Regions from separate parts of the Pseudomonas sp. TE3728 genome, predicted to be linked through region 2. Evidence: riboswitches for the same ligand, from Rfam matches in the RefSeq annotation. Region 2 holds a riboswitch; the other holds the start of a gene.
What was found. A riboswitch is a leader RNA that binds a small molecule or an ion and turns the genes downstream of it on or off. The one in region 2 is predicted to bind cobalamin.
Positions count from the first base shown of each region.

Region 1: it holds a riboswitch for cobalamin, as region 2 does, so the genes downstream of both, cobO (cob(I)yrinic acid a,c-diamide adenosyltransferase) here and ACZ89R_RS05280 (CbtB domain-containing protein) in region 2, are expected to answer to the same signal.

Region 1 covers NZ_JBWBQT010000001.1:6,075,792-6,081,827, reverse strand. Annotated here, with positions in the region: gene cobD (threonine-phosphate decarboxylase CobD) at 1-130, opposite strand, end outside; gene cbiB (adenosylcobinamide-phosphate synthase CbiB) at 123-1,031, opposite strand; gene bluB (5,6-dimethylbenzimidazole synthase) at 1,028-1,678, opposite strand; gene ACZ89R_RS26860 (cobyrinate a,c-diamide synthase) at 1,675-3,057, opposite strand; gene cobO (cob(I)yrinic acid a,c-diamide adenosyltransferase) at 3,068-3,679, opposite strand; cobalamin riboswitch at 3,761-4,011, opposite strand; gene ACZ89R_RS26850 (hypothetical protein) at 4,166-4,750, shown strand; gene ACZ89R_RS26845 (PQQ-dependent sugar dehydrogenase) at 4,819-6,036, shown strand, end outside.
Region 2 covers NZ_JBWBQT010000001.1:1,312,438-1,318,473, forward strand. Annotated here, with positions in the region: gene cobW (cobalamin biosynthesis protein CobW) at 1-1,015, opposite strand, end outside; cobalamin riboswitch at 1,117-1,332, opposite strand; cobalamin riboswitch at 1,531-1,758, shown strand; gene ACZ89R_RS05280 (CbtB domain-containing protein) at 1,880-2,086, shown strand; gene ACZ89R_RS05285 (CbtA family protein) at 2,098-2,805, shown strand; gene ACZ89R_RS05290 (cobalamin biosynthesis protein) at 2,802-3,215, shown strand; gene cobM (precorrin-4 C(11)-methyltransferase) at 3,298-4,044, shown strand; gene nfuA (Fe-S biogenesis protein NfuA) at 4,192-4,776, opposite strand; gene ACZ89R_RS05305 (fatty acid cis/trans isomerase) at 5,026-6,036, opposite strand, start outside.

The sequences.
Region 1 (6,036 bases), 4.8 Mb from region 2:
AGGCCCGCAGCGGGATGTCCGGAACCGGGAATGGCCAAGGCGCCAGGCCACTGGACAGGTCGAGCCAATCGGCTTCGGCAATGCCGTATTCAAGCGCCGCATTGCGCAAGCGGCCACCGTGTTCAAGCATAGAATTCAGCCCCCACGCAGAGAATCAGCAGCCATAACCATACCCCGCGCTGGACCAATTGCCAGCCACGGTCGATGGAATCGGCATCCGCCGGCACGCCTTCGCCCAATTGCGGACGCTGATGCAGTTCACCGTGATAAATCGCCGCCCCGCCCAACTCGACACCCAGCGCGCCAGCACCGGCCGCCATCACCGGCCCGGCATTCGGGCTGTCCCAGGTTGGGCCCTGGATACGCCAGCACTTCAGCGCCAGTCGGGTTTTACCCAGCAGCGCGTAGGTCAACGCCACCAGGCGTGCAGGAATGTAGTTCAGAACATCATCGATCTTCGCCGCAGCCCAACCGAAACGTTCGAAGCGATCGTTGCGATAACCCCACATCGCATCAAGCGTGTTGCTCAGGCGATAGAGCACCACGCCGGGCGCACCCGCCACGGCAAACCAGAACAGCGCGGCGAACACCGCATCGCTGCCGTTCTCCAGCACCGACTCGGTGGCGGCGCGGGCGACTTCGGTTTCATCCAGTTCGCTGGTCTGACGGCTGACCAGATAACCCACACGTTTGCGCGCCTCGATCAGATCATCGCTGCGCAGGGCCTTGGCCACCGGCTCGACGTGCTCGCCGAGACTGCGCATGCCGAGGGCACAATAGAGCAAGAGAATCTCGACAATCCAGCCAACGTAAGGCGCCCAGGAAAGTGCGGTGGCCAACAAGGTCAGCGGCACGACCGCCATCACCCAGGCCGTAACGCCGTGACTGCGCCAGCCGCGGCCACCGGAGTTGAAACGTTGCTCGATGCGATCGGCAAAACGACCGAACGCCACCAGCGGATGCCAGCGTTTGGGCTCACCCAGCAGCGCATCCAGCGCGACCGCGGCGACACTCAACAACGCCACACTCATTGACTCACTCCCCAATAATTTTCATACAGCAATTCGCTGAGTGGACGCGCCTGCGCCCAACCTTCGAGTACCAACATCGGCGCCGGGTAGAATTCCTTGACCGGCCCCAGACAAAGAACGGCCAAAGGCTTGGCCCCGGTCGGTAAACCCAGCAAGTCCGCCAGCGCTTGTGGCTCGAACAATGACACCCAGCCCATGCCAAGGCCTTCGGCGCGGGATGCGAGCCAAAGGTTCTGGATGGCGCAGGACAGCGAGGCCATGTCCATTTCCGGCAATGTACGACGGCCGAAGATATGCCGCTCACGATCGTCCATCAGCGCGGCGACCAGCACCTCGGCGCAGTCGTTGATGCCTTCGACCTTGAGCTTCATGAATTCGTCGGAGCGCTCGCCGAGGGCTTCGGCGGTGCGGATGCGTTCTTCTTCCACCAACTGCTGAATCTTGCCGCGCAGTACCCGGTCGCTGATGCGGATGAAACGCCAGGGCTGCATCAGGCCGACACTCGGCGCTTGGTGCGCGGCTTCGAGCAGACGTCTCAGTAACTCGGGTTCGACGGTGCCGCCGCTGAAGTGCCGCATGTCGCGGCGCTCGGCGATGGCACGATAAACCGCTGCGCGTTCGGCTTCGGAAAATGTGTTGTCGGTCATGGCCTCTTCGCGAGCAAGCCCGCTCCCACATTTGAATTGCATTCCCCTGTGGGAGCGGGCTTGCTCGCGAAGGCGTCCTCAAGGTCAGGCACAAACAGCGCTGCAATCGCCGATGGATTGGACGGAAAATAAAAATGTACATAAGAGGCCGTCATCCGCCCCTCACGATAAACCGCCTCCGCCCCTCGTCCGCCATTGGGGCTCAACCCTCGAGCAATCGGCTCAAGCCCGGTGCTGGTCAGCGAGTGGTGATAGGTGTGCCCACGCAGCAAACCTTCCGGCAATTCGACCGCCTGCAAGGCCAACGCGGCAAGACGCTTCTGCATCACCGCCTCACCGGCCAGCAAGCCAACCAGTTCAGCGCGAGTGCCCTCGACATCGGTCAAGGAATCCAGCAGATACAGCATGCCGCCACACTCGGCCAGCAACGGTTTGCCCGCCGCGTGGTGAGCGCGGATCGCGGTCAGCATCGGCGTGTTTTGCGACAACGCTACATGGTGCAATTCAGGGTAACCGCCCGGCAGATAGAGGCTGTCTGCCTCAGGTAATTCGCTGTCGCGGATCGGCGAAAAGAAAGTCAATTCGGCTCCCATGGCCCGCAGCAGATCCAGGCTCGCGCCGTAGGTAAACGCGAAAGCTTCATCCCGGGCCACGGCAATCCGCACACCGGCCAGCAACGGTTCGGCTGCGATCATTTCAGGCGCGGCGAATTCCACGGCTGGCGGCAGCGCCACATCGCAACTGCTGGCTAATGAGTCGGCCGCCGCATCGAGACGCAGGTCGAGATCATTCAATTCACTGGCCTGAACCAGGCCGAGATGCCGACTTGGCAATTCGATGCCGGTCTCCCGGGACAACGCTCCGTACCAGCGCAAACCTTCAGTCAGGCTGCCTTCGAGCAATTGCGCATGGCGCACGGTGCCGACCCGATTGGCCAGCACACCGGCAAACGGCAAATCCGGCTGATAACGCGCAAGGCCCAGGGCCAGCGCGCCAAACGTCTGCGCCATCGCGGTGCCGTCGATCACGCCGAGCACCGGCACACCGAAGTGCCGCGCCAGATCGGCGCTGGATGGCGTACCGTCGAATAGCCCCATGACGCCTTCGATGAGGATCAGATCGGCTTCGCCAGCGGCTTCCCACAATAGACGACGACTTTCTTGCTCGCCGACCATCCACATGTCGAGTTGATAGACCGGTGCGCCGCTGGCGCGCTCGAGAATCATTGGGTCGAGGAAGTCCGGGCCGCATTTGAACACGCGAACCTTTCGCCCCTGATTGCGATGCAAACGGGCAAGCGCGGCGGTGACGGTGGTCTTGCCCTGGCCGGAGGCCGGCGCGGCGATCAGTACCGCCGGGCATTGACGATGGCTATTCATAAAGTGCAGTTCACAACTCGACGCCTTTTTGCGCTTTGATTCCGGCCTGGAAGGCGTGCTTGATCATGCCCATTTCAGTGACAGTGTCGGCCAGTTCGATCATCTCGGGCTTGGCGCCGCGACCGGTGACCACCACGTGCTGCATCGGCGGACGGGCCTGCAAGTCGCTGAGCACCTGATCGAGATCGAGGTAGCCGTGCTTGAGGGCGATGTTCAATTCATCTAACACCACGAGGCCAATGGCCGGATCACGCAGCAATTCGCGGGACACTGCCCAGGCGGCTTCGGCGGCGGCGATGTCGCGCTGACGGTCCTGGGTTTCCCAGGTAAAGCCCTCGCCCATCACATGAAAACGCACTTGCTCCGGGAAGCGTCGGAAGAACAGCTCCTCGCCGGTGCTGGTGCGCCCCTTGATGAACTGCACCACGCCGCACTGCATGCCGTGACCCATGGACCGCGCAAGCATGCCGAACGCCGAACTGCTCTTGCCTTTGCCATTGCCGGAAAGCACCAGCAGCAAACCGCATTCATTCGGCGAGTTGGCGATGCGTTCGTCGATCACCGCTTTTTTTCGCAGCATGCGCGCCAGATGGCGTTCGTCACGATCGGGAGTATCAGTCATGGGGGAGCTCTCCGTTGGGGCTGGATAACGGCGGGCAGGCACAAGAATAGACGGCAAGAAGCCTGGCATCGCCCACCGTGATGCCGTTGGATGAATCAGGCCGGTCTCCGGGCTCATGAGCGGCTTGCGCCTGACTACGCGCCTTCCCATGTCGACAGTCGACACAGTGGCTAGGGCCTGATGACAGGCCCTCGCGCAGCTTTTACTCATTTACCGTTGCGGGGGCAGCGCCGGGATCGTGATCATTCTTCGCTGGAAGAAATTCATTCACCGGCTTCCCTGTTTCACTCTGTCGACCAAGGTCACAGAGCACCTGAAACAAGCCGCGAAGGTTAGAGGGTTGGGGATGGAGCGTCAATTAAAGCCGGGACACCGCTGAGCGAATAACTGCCGTCGATCAATTAACTGACGCCAATCTTGTGCCAAACTGCCAGCAGTGATATCAAAGAGCCACAACCTGACAACACAATAACAAGGGTGAGCCACATGCAAGGCATGATCATCAGCAATCCGAAGCTGGAATTCCTGCGGCCGGTACTGGAACGCTGGTTTGACTGTATCGACCGCTACAACACCGTGCGCGGCGATAACGATACACCTTACTGGTACGACGAAAACGCCAACCTCGGTCTGCTCTGCGCCGCGGCCTGGATGGCAGAAATGGTCACGCTGGCACAGACGTCGACCCGCAAACAGATCGAAGAAGGCGAACGCAACGCCCGCGCCGATCTGTTTATCGCCAGCAGCGAAGAGCGCGCGTATCTCCAGGCCACCCAGCGCTGGCCACGGGTCAATAGCCTGAACCTGACTCAGGCATTGGCGGACATCACCAGTGACGCGAAGCGAATCAGCTACGCCAGCGATCTGAAACTCGGCTGTCTGTTTGTCGCGCCACAAAAAGCCCAACACAGCGCCACCCCGGAAGAACTCCAGGACATGGTCGACGACCTGCAAAAGGAACATACCTGCGCCGTGGCCTGGTATTTCCCTTACGCCTACCGCAAGTTGCGCAATGAAGCCGGCAACTACCATCCAGGCATCGCTGTTCTGCTCAAGGAAGCCCGCGGCTGACCGGTTGAACCATCGAACGTCTACGCTTCTCTATGATTACGTCAATGCATTCATAGGGAAGATCAGTAATGCGCAAACCCCAGCTCGTTTTCATCATCGCGCTCGCCGGAGGGCTCGCCGCCTGTGGTGAAACCTCCAGCCTGCAAGTCTCGGATGGCACAGGCCCCTCGCCCAAGCTGCCAGAACCGAATAAAACCCTGATCCCGACGGTGAACATCGCCCCGGCGATCGGCTGGCCTGAAGGCAAGAAACCTGTCGCCGCGACCGGGACTCAAGTGGTGGCGTTTGCCGAAGGCCTCGATCATCCGCGCTGGCTCTACGTATTACCAAACGGCGATGTGCTGGTGGCCGAAACCAATGCACCGCCTAAACCCGATGATGGTCAAGGCATTCGCGGCTGGGTCATGGGCAAAGTCATGGGCCGTGCCGGTGCTGGCGTCCCCAGCCCGAACCGCATCACCCTGTTGCGGGACAAGGACCACGATGGCGTTGCCGAAACCCGCACGGTATTCCTGGAAAACCTCAATTCGCCCTTCGGCATGACCCTGGTCGGCAATGACCTGTACGTCGCCGACACTGATCGCCTGCTGCGTTTCCACTATGAAAACGGTGAGACGGCGATCAAGTCGCAGCCCATCAAGGTGGTCGACCTGCCGGGCGGCACGCTGAATCATCACTGGACCAAAAACGTCATCGCCAGCAAGGATGGCAGCAAGCTGTACGTCACCGTGGGCTCGAACAGCAACGTCGGCGAAAACGGCATGGATCAGGAGGAAGGTCGCGCGGCGATCTGGGAAGTGGAACGCGCCACCGGCAATCATCGGATCTTCGCCTCGGGGATTCGTAATCCAAACGGCCTGGCCTGGGAACCGCAGAGCGGCGCACTGTGGACAGCCGTCAACGAGCGTGACGAAATCGGCAGCGACCTGGTGCCGGACTACATCACATCCGTGAAGGATGGCGGGTTCTACGGCTGGCCCTACAGCTATTACGGCCAGCACGTCGACATTCGCGTCGAGCCGCAAAACCCCGACCTGGTGGCCAAGGCGATTGCACCGGACTACGCGGTGGGGCCGCATACCGCGTCACTGGGCCTGACGTTCGCCGAAGGCAGCAAGTTGCCCGCGCCGTTCACCCAAGGCGCCTTCATCGGCCAACACGGCTCGTGGAACCGCAAACCTCACAGCGGCTATAAAGTGATTTTCGTGCCGTTCACCGCCGGCAAACCGACCGGGCAGCCGGTGGATGTGCTCACCGGCTTCCTCACTGACGACGAAAAAGCCATG
Region 2 (6,036 bases):
CGATCAACACCAGACGGGTGGTGCGCGCTTCTTCAGCGCCCCACTGACGGTCGAAGTGCTTGTCGAAACGCGTGCCCACGCCCTGGATCAGCAGGCGCATCGGCTTGTTTGGCACCGCTGCAAAACCTTTGACCCGTAGGATGCCGTGCTGGACCACCAATTGAGTCAGCGCGTCCATCAGCAGGCTTTCGTCGGCTTGTGGCAGCTCAATCGAGATGGAATCGAATGCGTCGTGGTCATGCTCATCGTGATGGCCGTCTTCACCTTCGTGGTGATGATCGTGATGGCTGTGGCGGCTGTCGATGTGTTCTTCAGAACCGGCACCGAGACCGATCAGCACGTCCAGTGGCAGACGACCACTGCTGGCTTCGATGACTTTCACCGCGGGCGGAAGTTCTTCGGCGACTTCCAGGCGCACGCGGGCCAGGTCTGCGGCGCTGATCAGGTCGGCCTTGTTGAGGATCACCAGATCGGCGCTGGCCAGTTGGTCGGCGAACAGCTCATGCAGCGGCGATTCGTGGTCCAGGTTCGGGTCGAGTTTGCGCTGGGCATCGACCTGGTCCGGGAACGCAGCGAAGGTGCCAGCAGCGACGGCCGGGCTGTCGACCACGGTGATCACCGCGTCAACGGTGCAGGCGCTGCGGATTTCTGGCCACTGGAAGGCTTGAACCAAAGGTTTTGGCAGGGCCAGACCCGAAGTTTCGATCAGAATGTGGTCGAGGTCGCCGCGACGAGCCACCAGTTCGCGCATCACCGGGAAGAATTCTTCCTGAACCGTGCAGCACAGGCAGCCGTTGGCCAGTTCGTAGACGCGGCCGTTGGCTTCTTCTTCGGTACAACCGATCGAGCACTGCTTAAGGATTTCGCCGTCGATGCCCAGCTCGCCGAACTCGTTGACGATCACCGCGATGCGACGGCCCTGGGCGTTGTCGAGCATGTGGCGCAGCAAGGTGGTTTTGCCCGAGCCGAGGAAGCCGGTAACGATGGTGACAGGGAGTTTGGCCAGTGTTTTCATCGGATGCCCTTTGGCAAGGTGGCGGGCATACGGGACGACAATCGCAGCGGCGGATGCACGCGCGCAAGAGTTCCGCCACCGGATCACCCCGCCCGGTTGTAGTGAGAATCTGTATCGAGGCAGGTCTCCTGGCTGACGGTGTGCCGGGCGAGTCAGCCTGGCATTCGCTGCGCCTTCCCGCGAACCTGATGGATCAGGGCTTGCAGTGGCGTGGCAGCGAACATCACCGTTCACAGTTGCGGGGGCAGCCGCGGCATCGACCGCGTTCCCTTCTTAGCTTCGGCAGACGCCGAAGAACCTCGAAAGCGCAAGGCTACGCATCGTGTGGGGGCGGGTCAATCACTGAGCACGCCGCCCCCCTGTAGGAGCTGCCGAAGGCTGCAATCTTTTGATCTTGTTTTTGAAAGCAACATCAAAAGATCGCAGCCTTCGGCAGCTCCTACAAAGAGCCAGTCAGCAGCGGGCATCCAAGTGAGAACCCTTGCCAATTGACGCCCAACCCCCGCCCATGCTCTCCTACACGCCTTGTTACGGGTGCCCTTCACAGGGTGAAACGGGAAACCGGTGGATCATGTGCTTTACTCTAAAGCCATGTCAGTCCGGTGCTGCCCCCGCAACGGTAAGCGAGTGAAGCGTCAAATCCACTGTGCCCGTCATACGGCATGGGAAGGTGATGCTTGCAGGTTTGGGCACAAGCCCTGCCCCTCGCGAGCCCGGAGACCGGCCCGCAACACAAAGTGACTTTTACGTTCACTGAATAACAAACCCGCGGTGGGCGGGCGCTGTTCGAAATCTCTGCGTGCCCCGGCGTACGGAGGTTTTCATGCGCTCTATTCACCCGCTGACAGACCAGAGGGAAGCGCCATGTCGATCATCAGCAGCACCGCCAGCAACACCGATAAAAAGAGCACGATCAGCACCACCACTACCCTGAGCCAACGCCTGACCGCCGCTTTTTGTGCGTCGATTCTTGGCGCCAGCCTTGTGTATTTCGCCGGTTTCTCGCACATCGAAGCGGTACACAACGCCGCGCACGATACCCGTCACAGCGCCGCATTCCCGTGCCATTGAGACCTGCTGACATGATCAAGCGTATTGCGCAAACCGCAGGTTTCGCCGGGCTGCTGGCCGCCCTGCTGCTGACCCTGCTGCAAAGCTTCTGGGTGGCTCCGCTGATTCTGCAGGCCGAGACCTACGAAAAATCCGAGCCGGCCGCGGTTGAAATCCACGAGCACGCCGCGGGTGCTGTCACCGCTCACACCCACGATGCCGAAGCCTGGGAGCCAGAAGACGGCTGGCAGCGCGTGCTGTCGACCACCGGCGGCAATCTGGTGGTGGCGGTGGGTTTCGCCCTGATGCTCGCGGGCCTCTACACCTTGCGCGCTCCACGCCGTACCTCTCAGGGCCTGCTCTGGGGTCTGGCCGGTTACGCGACGTTCGTGCTGGCGCCTACCCTCGGCCTGCCACCTGAGCTGCCGGGCACTGCCGCGGCGGATCTGGCGCAACGGCAGATCTGGTGGATTGGCACCGCCGCGTCCACAGCAGTCGGCATCGCGCTGATCGCATTCAGCCGCCACTGGCTGATGAAGATCCTCGGCGTGGCGATCCTGGCCGTGCCTCATGTGATTGGCGCGCCGCAACCGGAAGTCCATTCGATGCTCGCGCCGCAAGCCCTGGAAGCGCAGTTCAAAATCGCTTCGCAGCTGACCAACATGGCGTTCTGGCTGGCCCTGGGCCTGATCAGCGCCTGGTTGTTCCGCCGCAAAAGCGATGGCCAATACTCCGCATGACTGACGTCAGCGCAGCGCCGACCCTGGTGGTCGGCCTGGGCTGCCAGCGCGGCTGCCCCGTCAGCACGCTGCGGGCGCTGCTTGATCAGGCGTTACAGGCCCATCAAATCGAGCTCCGTGAGATCAAGGCCTTGGCCAGCATTGACCTGAAGCGCGAAGAACCCGCCCTGATCGAACTGGCCGAACAACTGGCATTGCCGTTGATGTATTTCAGCAGCGAACAATTGGCCGGTTATGAACCGCAACTCAGCCACCACTCGGACATCGCGTTCGAACGCACCGGCTGTTACGGCGTAGCGGAAAGTGCCGCGCTGGCACTGGCCGAACAATTGGCTCAAGCACCGGCAAAGTTGCTGATTCCACGACAAAAATACGCCCAGGCCACCCTCGCATTGGCCTGCGCCGCGTAAAATCCCCGATAATCCCCGCCTTCGATCATGAGCAATCTTCATCTGAAGCGTGCCCATATCCTTTTTCTGACAGGAAACGACGATGACCGTCTACTTCATTGGCGCAGGCCCCGGCGACCCGGAACTGATCACCGTCAAAGGCCAGCGGCTGATTCGTAGCTGCCCGGTCATCATCTATGCAGGCTCCCTGGTGCCCACCGCCGTGCTGGAGGGCCACCGGGCCGAACAGGTGGTCAACAGCGCCGAATTGCACCTGGAACAGATCATCGAGCTGATCAAGACCGCCCATGCCAACGGCCAGGACGTGGCCCGGGTGCACTCCGGCGATCCGAGCCTGTACGGGGCGATTGGCGAGCAGATTCGCTACCTGCGTGAACTCGACATCCCTTTCGAAATCATTCCCGGCGTCACCGCCACCGCCGCCTGCGCGGCGCTTTTGGGTGCTGAACTGACCCTGCCGGACGTGTCACAAAGCGTGATTCTCACCCGCTACGCCGACAAGACCGCGATGCCGGCCGGTGAAGAGCTGGGCAGTCTGGCGCAGCATGGGGCGACCATGGCGATCCACCTTGGGGTCAATCATCTGGAGAAGATCCTTGCTGAATTGCTGCCGCACTACGGCGCCGATTGCCCGATCGCGGTGATTCATCGGGCGACCTGGCCGGATCAGGATTGGGTGGTGGGGACGCTGGCGGATATTGCCGGGAAGGTTCAAGCCAAGGGATTTCGCCGGACGGCGCTGATTCTGGTGGGTCGGGTGTTGGGCAGCGATCACTTCAGTGAATCATCGTTGTATCGCGCGGGGCATGCGCATTTGTATCGCCCATAAGATCAAAAGATTAAAAAATCAAAAGATCGCAGCCTTCGGCAGCTCCTACGCGCCTGTGGGCGCCGCCGAAGGCTGCGATCTTTTAAGGCTTCATCCATAAAAAAACGGTGCTCACGGGCACCGTTTTTTTATGTCGCAGCGAACACCTTAGTAGTAGGCGTTTTCTTTCTGCGTGTGGTCGGTCACGTCACGAACGCCCTTGAGCTCAGGAATACGCTCAAGCAAGGTGCGCTCGATGCCTTCCTTCAAGGTGACGTCTGCCTGGCCGCAGCCCTGGCAACCGCCGCCGAATTTCAGCACGGCGATGCCGTCTTCGACCACATCGATCAGGCTGACCTGACCGCCGTGGCTGGCCAGCCCCGGGTTGATTTCGGTTTGCAGGTAGTAGTTGATGCGCTCGTTGACCGGGCTGTCGGCGTTGACCATCGGTACCTTGGCGTTTGGCGCCTTGATGGTCAGTTGGCCGCCCATGCGGTCGGTCGCGTAGTCGACGACTGCATCGTCCAGGAAGGCTTCGCTGAAGTGATCGATGTACGCGGTGAAGCTTTTGAGCCCCAGCGCGGTGTCTTCGGGTTTTTCTTCGCCCGGCTTGCAGTAGGCAATGCAGGTTTCGGCGTACTGGGTGCCAGGCTGGGTGATAAAGACGCGGATGCCGATACCCGGGGTGTTCTGCTTGGAGAGCAGATCAGCCAGGTAATCGTGGGCGGCGTCGGTAATGGTAATAGCGGTCATGGAAACTCCTCGCAGGCTTGGACGCAGTTTACGCCAATCATCGCGCCGGACAAAGTCCTAGTATTTTTGTCGGGAAAGTGTGCCTGTCGATGAACATCTGATCACCGTCGCCCCCTGTAGGAGCAAAGCTTGCTCGCGAAAGCGGTCCAACAGTCGACATCTATGCTGAATGTCAGATCGCTTTCGCGAGCAAGCTTCGCTCCTACAGGGGTTCAGCCAGGGTTCGGGGGTGCGTGTTCAGGCCTTCAATCAAAGATTCTCGTAGCGGTTCATGTCCAGCACGCCCTCTTCCACCGGGTCGGTGTCGTGGATATAGCGACTCAGATCATGGAAATATTGCCAGAACTGCGGATGGCTGCGGCGAATGCCCCAGCGTTCGACGATTTTCTCGAAACTGGCAGCGTCCTTCGCGGTTTCCATCGCATCAACGAAAGCGGGCACTTGGCCGGCCGGAATGTTGAACATGAAGTTCGGGTAGCTGCTGAGTACACCCGGATAAATCGTCAACGTATCGAGCCCCGGCTGATAGCGCCGCGACTCACCCAGCAGGAACGCCACGTTGCTGTGGGCCCGGTTGCGCAGCAGGCTATAGACCCCGCGCTTGCCGCTTTGAGTCTCGATGCGCAGCATCGTGGCTTCTGGCAATTGATCGATGACCTTCAGCCCCGCAGACGGACGTGAAGTCAGGCGGCTCAAGGCCTGTTCGGCGTTCTGCAAGGCCAGATCGATGTTCGGCCGCGAGCAGTAGGCACCGTCGCAGCGGTTGATCGGGTCGGGGTTGGCGTTGAGTTCGCCGTACCGGGCCAGCAATTGCAGGGCGAAATCGCGTTTCGGGTCCTTTTCGTCCAGCGTCAGTGCCGTGGGTTTGTCGTTGTCGATGTACTCGTAATCCAGCCACATCTTGAGCTGGCCGCCGTTCTGATACCAATCGTCGAGATACCCATCCCGTGAATCGGCCGGCATCAAGCGCAGGAAGTTCTGCTCGGCACCATTGCGAATCAGATCGAAGTAAAGCCGGGTCTGGGCTTGATGAGATAGGTTGCCAAACACATCGAAGTTGACCGCCAACTGGTAATACGTGCGTTCCAGCAAGGGGAAATCGAACAACCACATCGTCTGCGGCACTTCACCGATCAGCCCTTTGTTCACCGAGGCACTGTCGAAATGCCGGAAGATGCTCAGCAACGCGTTGTCGTTGCCGGCCCACAGGGTCGACCAGCTCGGGGCTGGCAAGTCGGCATAGCTGTCCCGGCGCAGGGC